One region of the Exiguobacterium sp. UBA3491 genome, then DNA from elsewhere that is predicted to be linked to it. Evidence: riboswitches for the same ligand, from Rfam matches in the RefSeq annotation. Region 1 holds a riboswitch; the other holds the start of a gene.

Evidence for each region. A riboswitch is a leader RNA that binds a small molecule or an ion and turns the genes downstream of it on or off. The one in region 1 is predicted to bind FMN.
Region 2: it holds a riboswitch for FMN, as region 1 does, so the genes downstream of both, B4F99_RS10525 (ECF transporter S component) here and ribD (bifunctional diaminohydroxyphosphoribosylaminopyrimidine deaminase/5-amino-6-(5-phosphoribosylamino)uracil reductase RibD) in region 1, are expected to answer to the same signal.

The regions. Positions count from the first base shown of each region.
Region 1 is NZ_DFQK01000021.1:91,586-96,005, forward strand. Features, by position in the region: gene B4F99_RS07445 (methionine ABC transporter permease) at 1-382, shown strand, start outside; gene B4F99_RS07450 (MetQ/NlpA family ABC transporter substrate-binding protein) at 402-1,220, shown strand; gene B4F99_RS07455 (M20 family metallopeptidase) at 1,243-2,448, shown strand; FMN riboswitch at 2,632-2,776, shown strand; gene ribD (bifunctional diaminohydroxyphosphoribosylaminopyrimidine deaminase/5-amino-6-(5-phosphoribosylamino)uracil reductase RibD) at 2,935-3,975, shown strand; gene ribE (riboflavin synthase) at 3,960-4,420, shown strand, end outside.
Region 2 is NZ_DFQK01000028.1:139,250-143,669, reverse strand. Features, by position in the region: gene B4F99_RS10545 (GNAT family N-acetyltransferase) at 159-650, opposite strand; gene B4F99_RS10540 (GNAT family N-acetyltransferase) at 647-1,150, opposite strand; gene B4F99_RS10535 (NAD-dependent epimerase/dehydratase family protein) at 1,147-2,013, opposite strand; gene B4F99_RS10530 (HesB/IscA family protein) at 2,132-2,482, opposite strand; FMN riboswitch at 2,594-2,736, shown strand; gene B4F99_RS10525 (ECF transporter S component) at 2,892-3,458, shown strand; gene B4F99_RS10520 (YuzB family protein) at 3,535-3,768, opposite strand; gene B4F99_RS10515 (NAD(P)/FAD-dependent oxidoreductase) at 3,861-4,420, shown strand, end outside.

The sequences.
Region 1 (4,420 bases):
CGCAATCGTTCCGCTCGTCTTTTACGCTGCACCGTACATGGCGCGTCTGATCGAGAGTTCTTTACTCGAAGTCGATAAAGGCGTTCTTGAAGCAGCAGAAGCGATGGGCGCGACACCGTTTCAAACGATTTTCCGCTTCCTCCTACCGGAAGCACTCGGTTCACTCATCCTGAACTTAACGATCGCAACAGTCGGCTTGATCGGGGCGTCGGCGATGGCAGGCGCCATCGGTGGTGGCGGTTTGGGTGACTTAGCAATTACTTACGGCTATCAACGGTTTGATACGAAAGTCATGATCATCACGGTCGGGATTCTCGTCATCTTAGTCCAAGGCTTACAGACGACAGGCAACATCGTCGCACGAAAAATCAGAAGACATTAATCAAGGGAGCGATTCAGCCATGAAAAAAGCAGTAGCAATTGGAGCAACACTCACGACGATTTTATTTGCCGGGTGCGCAGCATCAGGAGAAGACGAAAAGACGATCAAGCTCGGTGTCAGCGGTTCAGACACACAAGTTTGGGATTATGTCGCGAAAAAAGCAGAGAAGGAAGGCATCAAAATCGAACTCGTCAAGTTCTCCGATTATGTCCAGCCGAACATGGCACTGGCTGAGGGTGAGATCGACGCCAATGCCTTCCAGACGATTTCCTACTTCAACGCTTTCAAGAAAGAACATAACTTGAAGCTATCGCCGATTGCGACGACTGTCATCGCACCGATGGGGATCTACTCGGATAAATACAAGGATGTCAAAGACATTCCAACTGGCGGAAAAATCGCTGTTCCGAACGAAGCGACGAACATGGGACGCGCCCTCTTGCTACTGCAAGAAGCCGGTCTGATCAAGTTACCGGACGACTTTGATGGTAACGGTTCAGTCGATAAGATCGTCGAGAATCCGAAGAAGCTGAAAATCGTTCCGATCGTCGCCGGGCAAACGCCACGCGTCTTACCGGACGTCGCGGCATCAATCATCAACAATGGCATCGCCGTTGACGCTGGCTTCAACCCGATCAAGGACTCAATCGTTCATGAGAACGAGACAGCAAAACCATACATCAACATCATCGCAACACGAACAGAAGACAAGAACAAAAAAGAACTGAAAAAAATCGCGTCGCTGTATCAACAAAAAGATGTCGCGGCCTTCATCAAAAAAGAATACAAAGGCAGTACGATCCCGACGTTCGTTCCACTGAGCGATATCGGCGAATAATTTCAAAAGGAGAGTGGACAGTATGACGACACCAGTACGCACGACATGGGTAGAGACGATTGAACAGGACATCGAACAAAAACGAGAATCGTATCTTGAGACAAGTCACCGAATTCATGCAACGCCGGAAATCGGGAACGAGGAATTCTTTGCTTCGCGGCTCCATGCGGAGCGTCTAACAGCGGAAGGTTTTACAGTAGAACTCGGCGTCGCGGGGCACGATACCGCGTTCTTCGCGAAGAAATCGAGCGACCGACCAGGCGCAACGATTGCCTTTCTTGCTGAATACGATGCGTTGCCGGGTATTGGTCACGCGTGCGGTCATAATATCATCGGCACGACGAGCGTCGCAGCAGCGATCGCGCTCAGTAAAGTGCTCGATGAAGTCGGCGGGAGTGTCGTTGTCCTTGGAACACCAGCCGAGGAAGGTGGACCGAACGGTAGTGCGAAAGGCAGTTTCGTCAAACATCAGTTACTGGAAGGGATCGATGCGGCCTTGATGGTCCATCCGTCGGGACAAACGCGGATCACGGGATCCTCGCTTGCGGTTGATCCGCTCGATTTTGCCTTTACGGGTCGTCCGGCGCACGCAGCGGCGTCACCGGAAGAAGGCATCAACGCCCTCGACGCTGTCATTCAACTCTTCAACGGAATCAATGCTTTACGTCAGCAGTTACCAGACGATGTCCGGATCCACGGGATCATCACGCATGGTGGCGATGCGCCGAACATCATTCCGGAATACGCAAAAGCACGTTTCTTCATCCGGGCGACGACACGGGAACGACTGAATGCCGTCACGGAAAAAGTCAAAGCCGTTGCCCAAGGCGCGGCACTCGCGACCGGGGCGACGCTTGACGTCATCGCGTTCCAAAATGAAGTCGATAACCTTGTCTTCAATCGGACGTTCGACCGTCTGTTCCAAGAAGAAGCAGAGGCGCTCGGCGAAACGGTCCATTTAGACGAACGACCGGGGCTTGGATCGACGGACGCGGGTAACATCAGTCAAGTCATCCCGACAATCCATCCGTATATCAAGATTGGTCCGGACGATCTCGTCGCCCATACAGAAGCATTCAAAGAAGCAGCCCGTTCGGAAGAGGGGGATGAAGCGTTGATCGCAGGCGCTAAAATCCTCGCACGGACAGCACTTCGCGTCCTCGCTGATGAACGGACACGCGGAGCGATTGCCCAAGAATTCCACGACCGGAAGAACGGGTATTTGTAACCGGAACACAATGACTGGACGCACTGATATCAGGTGCTCCAGTCGTTTTTAGTATCCAGTCGATCACGAATTGGGGAGGGGTAACAGAAGTGGAACGAAATCATAAAAGAGCCAAGACCGAAACATTTGCGCTTTGTTTTCTTGAAAAAGATATGCTAGGCTAAAGTTGTATAACTCAATAATCCAGTTCTTCGGGGTAGGGTGAAAATCCCAACCGGCGGTGATGCGATCGATCGATCGACGAGCCCGCGACCCGTGATGTACGCATCATGGCTGACTTGGTGAGATTCCAGGGCCGACGGTAAAGTCCGGATGGGAGAAGAACGAAACGACGCGATTCAAGCTGTTTTCTGAAAAAATGTTTTCAGGAGATGGTGTCTTTCTGCATGCAAAAAAGCAGAAGGCGAACCGTGTATTTCGTGAACCCTTCTATACAGACGCCCCTTTTTCAAGGGGCGTCTTTTTTATTTGAAAGGAGCGAACGCGATGTCACAGATGATGAGTTATGCCATGCAATTAGCACATATGTTAAACGGACAAACAAGTCCGAATCCAAGTGTCGGCTGTGTCATCGTCAAACAAGGACGCATCATCGGTTTTGGTGCGCACCGGTTTGCCGGTGGTCCGCACGCGGAAGTCGAAGCCTTGCGAATGGCAGGAGAGGCCGCCCGTGGTGCTGATCTCTACGTGACGCTCGAGCCATGCAACCATCATGGTAAGACACCACCATGTACGGAAGCGATTCTACAAGCCGGGATCAAACGGGTTTTCGTCGCAACGGAAGACAAACATGCGATTGTCGCTGGTTCAGGGATCAAACGGCTTCAAGACGCGGGAATCGAAGTCGAAGTCGGCTTGTTACGGCATGAAGCGGAAGTCCTCTACGAGACATTTTGGAAAACGATCGAACGGAAACGTCCGACCGTGACCGTCAAAATCGCTCAGACGATGAACGGGATCGCGGCAACGGGGGAACAGCGCTGGATCACGTCAGAAGAAGCACGCGCGAATGGTCGCGCCCTGCGTGGTCGTCATGATGCGATCCTCGTCGGAAGTGAAACGGTGCTCGTCGATGATCCAGCACTGACGTTACGCGCAGTGTCAGGCATCGAGCCGATTCGAGTAATCGTCGATCGCCGTGGTCGGGTGCCAGAGACCGCGCAAGTCTTTTGCGATGGAAAAAATCCAACGTACTGGCTGACGAGTGTTCCTCGGATAAGTCATGATCAAGTGACGGTGCTCGTCGGTGAATATGAGACGCCGGAAGCGATTCTTAAACGCTTATACGAACAAGACATCCGCAGCGTTTTGATTGAAGGTGGACCGACGATTCAATCCGCAGTCTTTGAAGCAGATCTCGTCGATCGGATTGAAGTCTACCAAGCCCCGTCGATTTTTGAAGGGACTGCCTGGAACGGACGACATGATATCGAAGAACGTTTTCAAATCGATCAGATTGAAATGGTCGGACCGGATCTCCATCTGACGTACATCCGAAAGGAGGAGACGATATGTTCACCGGATTGATTGAAGAAGTCGGGACCTTAAAACGAAAGATTCCGCGACCGAATGGATTAGCACTTGAAATCGAAGCGCACCGGGTGCTCGAAGGAACGAAGATTGGTGACAGCATCGCCGTCGACGGGATTTGTTTGACGGTCACGTCAATGAGCCCAACCGGTTTTACGGCGGATGCTGTCCATGACACGATCCGTTCGACAGCACTCGGCACGTACCGGGTCGGAAACCCGCTGCAACTCGAACGGGCGATGCCGGCAGACGGTCGGTTCGGCGGACATTTCGTCAGTGGGCACATCGACGGGACGGCACGACTAATCAGTCGGCGACCGGACGGAGAAGCGATGGTGTACACGTTTGATGTCGGATCGTGGCAAAAGTATTGCATTCCAAAAGGATCAATCGCGATCAACGGCACGAGCCTGACCTTGCAACGCGTCACCTCGGAAACGAT
Region 2 (4,420 bases), on a different contig from region 1:
ATCTAGGACGTGACCAAACATCTTTGACTCCTACAGGAAAAGGAAGCACGATGTGTGCTTCCGTCAGGGATAAGGAAGACCCGACAGATCACATGGAATGGGAACTGGCGCGGCTTACATCCCGCCTGAGGAAAGCGAAGATGTTGAAACGTCCGATTTCATACGAATGATCTTTTAACAGGCATCCGATAAACCCGTTGCACGAGTTCGATCCCACCTCGCTCAATCATCGATTCTTCGAAGACCTGACCACCGAATCGCTCGTAAAACTGGCACGCCGGATTATCCCGCAAGACAGAAACCTGCATTGCCTCGTATTCCGCCAAGTCCTCGATGATACGTTGAAACAATGCCTTCCCGAGCCCCTGCCCTTGAGAAGCTCGCAAAACATAAATCGCGTAGAGTTCTCCTTCACGCGCATCCCTTCGATTTGGTCCACCTTGCGCGAAGCCAACGACTTCGTCTTCTAACTCCACAACATACACACGCTGATCGATTAACGCCTGCTCCCATTGTTTCGTCCGTTTCGCGTAAGACAACTGTGCTAAATAAGAATCAGGGATGATCCCTTGATACGTCTCCCGCCAGACATCGATATGAACGCGCGCAATGGTCGACGCATCTTCAAGACGTGCTTCACGAATTCTCATAATGGGATGATGAAGCGACGTGTCTCGCGTCCATTATGAACAGTCGGCTCAATTTCTCGTCCGCCGTTCGCTAAGATGACACGACGTGATGCTACATTATCAACGCCACACGTCAACAGCACTTGATTGAGTCCACGTTGCCGTGCTTCTTCTAGCGCTAAACGAAGCCCGGTCGTCGCATACCCTTTCTGACGCTCGGATGGTCGGATGCCGTATCCGATGTGTCCGCCGTACAACTTCAAGTTCTCCGTCAAATCATGCCGGAAGTTCAACGCGCCGACGATTCGTTGTCCGTCGACCATCCAGTACGTCGAATGGGTGACGAGCCCCGGTCTGACCGTTGTCTCCATTTCCTTCAGTTCCGCAAAATAAGCGCCCAGTGGTTCATACGTATCCCCGACTGCTTCCGGCACGATCGTTTCGCCCGACTTTCGCCAGTCTTCTAAAAAGGCGCGGTATTCTGTCTCCCATGCGAGGGTTGGTTTTATCAACTGCATCATTGGTGATTACGCACCTCCTCTTCAATCAAACGATCGAGCCAGTCATCGACATGTTGGAACAGATAGCCCGCTTGTTTCGCAGCTGTCGTATCCATATAGAAATCGCGTTCTGGCGCAAGTGGCGATTCCTCCTCTCCTTTTGCGACGAGTTGACTCGTCGTTCCTGCGACACGGTCGATTTTATCCATCAAATCTTGAATCGATAAGACACCGTCACTTGCAGCGTTAATCGGTCCCGTCAGTTCCGAGCGACCACACCACTCCAAAAAGGCAGCGGCTTCGTAACTTGAGATATACGCCATCTTCGCGTATGTGTTTTCAGCAACGATCGGACGCCCGTCAAGCGCCCGCTTGATATGAAAGACGAGTCGTTCCGTATAATCATCTGGTCCGAGGACAACTGGGAATCGAACGGCAACGACAGGGAATGTCGCGCGTTGGAAGAAATAACTCTCCGCTTGGCGCTTCCCTTCACCATATCCGTGTTCCTTCTCAAGATCATATTTCCCGGGAAACGGATTGTAGGCGCGTTCCGAAATATTCGCACCACCGTCTTCATAAACAGACATCGTCGACGTCAACACGTAGCGTCCGACTTTCCCTTCAAATGCGTCGATCGCGAGCTTTGCTTGATACGGCGTGAAGCAGATGTTGTCATAGATGACATCCCAGTGCTGTTGGCTTAAATCCTTCATCGTACTACTTGACGTCCGGTCTCCTTTAAAAAATGTCAAGCCCTTCGCGACCGGTGGAGTATGCTCACCCCGTGTGACGATCGTCACATCATCCCCCGAATCGGCTAAACGAATTGCAAGCCGGCGTCCGAAATAGCGTGTTCCCCCGAAGATCAATACTTTTCTCATCCTGAAGCCCTCCCTATTCGTAGTAGCATTCACTCTCTTAAATATTTCGAGTCAATGGAGCAGGTCTCCTGTTTGCAGGCAATAAAAAAATCGTGGACGATGTCCACGATTGGATTCATTAACAGCCACCCGGTGTCCCGGCATTCGTTGCCGTCCGGAACGAAGTCCCGCAACCGCATGTTGCGATGGCATTCGGATTCGTGATCGTGAATCCGCCACCAAGCATTGACTGTTTATAATCGATTTCCAGTCCTTTGACGACCGGGTAATCTTTTTCGTCCACGATGACGGTCACGCCGTGCTGTTCAAAAACGAGATCCGTTTCTTTTTGTTGATCGAATCCCATTCCGTACGACAGACCACTACATCCACCACCTTGGACGAGCATCCGAAGATTTCGTTCATCTGCTGGTGCCTGCGCCATCATGTCCTGGACTTGTAGCGCTGCTGCCTCCGTTAAATGGATCATGTCATCACCTTCCTTTTCTTTAGTATACGCAACTTCTGAGCGAATCGAAACCTAGTTGCTTGAAACTATCTTGAATTCGTTGTATAAATGGTATGTACAATAAAATAATCGTTCCATCTTCAGGGCAGGGTGAAATTCCCGACCGGCGGTAAACAACTCTTCTTAAGTTGAAGCCCGCGAGCGAATAGGGCGCTATTTGCTGATTCTGTGTAATTCAGGAGCCGACAGTACAGTCTGGATGGGAGAAGATGGCGGCATGAGTTTGAATTTGATCGATTTTTGCAACAATCGATTAGGTTTATTTAATGCGGACTTCTCCCCTGTTGATCTCATCAATAGGGGTTTCTTTATGGACGCAGTCATGCCAATACTTCATCGAGAGGAACGAGCAAAAGGAGACAATACTCGTATGAAACGCACACAAAAAATGGTCACTCTGTCAATGTTAGGTTCAATCTCATTTGTTCTTATGCTTATCAATTTTCCACTACCGTTCTTACCGAACTATCTGAAGATCGACTTCAGTGATGTTCCTGCTCTTGTCGCAGCGATCATGTTCTCACCGGTCGCAGGTGTCATCGTCGAAGCATTGAAGAACGTGCTATACTACATCTTCCGCGGAAGTGGTGTTCCGGTCGGAGAATTCGCGAACTTTGCTGCTGGCGTCGCATTCGTGCTTCCTGTCAGCTGGTTCTACCACAAAAAGAAATCAACACAAGGTCTCGCAACTGGTCTCGTCGCTGGTACGATCACGATGGCACTCGGTCTTGCGATCCTCAACTATATCTTGATCCTTCCAGCGTATGCATGGTTCCTCGGTATGGATTACATGGCGGATCCAGCTGTCAAATGGACAGCGATCACAGCCGGTATCTTACCGTTTAACGTCATCAAGGCCTTGTTCATCTCGGCACTCTTCATTCCATTGTTCTTGAAACTACGCCCATGGATGATGCGCCGTCAACAATCTGCCTGATCCGAAAAGCTGCGCCCGCTGACGGACACGAATCCCCTCGTTCAGACGAACGAGGGGATTTTTTGGCTGTCCGTGCTCACAGCTCATTCTCTTCGATTTTCAGGTAAATCTTTTCAAGCAATTCTTCCGGCGTTTCACCTACGACGGTCTCACCATCTACGAGACAAAAATGGTCAAGCGAACAAATCCCGCAATAACCAAGGCAACCGTATTCGACGACGTCAACATTCGGGTCACGTTCAAGTTGCTCCATGACGACCTGTGTACCAGCCGCTAAGTTACTAATACAAAATTCAATAATCGGATTCACTTTTTTTCCTCCTTCAAGCAGGAAACGACCTGCCTCATGTCGTATTATACAAGGTCAGACTGATTTAGGGGAACTAAGGGGGATTTTACGTTATGAAGCAATTGATCGTACTCGGCGGAGGTTATGGTGGAATGCGGATTTGTGAGCGATTCAAGGACGAGGAAGTTGCCGTCACGCTCGTCGACCGTCTACCGTACCACGCACTCAAAACGGAATACTACGCACTCGCAGCAGGTACATTATCAGATCGGGATGTCCGGATTGAATTTCCGGAGGGGAAACATCTTACCTATAAATATGGACATGTCATCAAAATCTCACCAGAGACGAATACAGTCCATCTGCAGGACGGATCAGAATTATTCTATGATGACTTAATCATCGCCCTCGGTTGCGAGGATAAATACCACAACATTCCGGGTGCTCAAGAATTTACATACAGCATCCAGACACTAGAAGAATCACGGAAGACACAACAAGCGATTTATGGTCTGTCACCGGGATCCGTTGTCTCGATCGTCGGTGCTGGTCTATCTGGTGTCGAACTCGCCAGTGAACTACATGAGAGCCGGAAGGATTTGACGATTCGTCTATTCGACCGCGGTCCATCCGTCTTGTCGTTCTTATCCGATAAAGTCTCGTCTTACGTTCA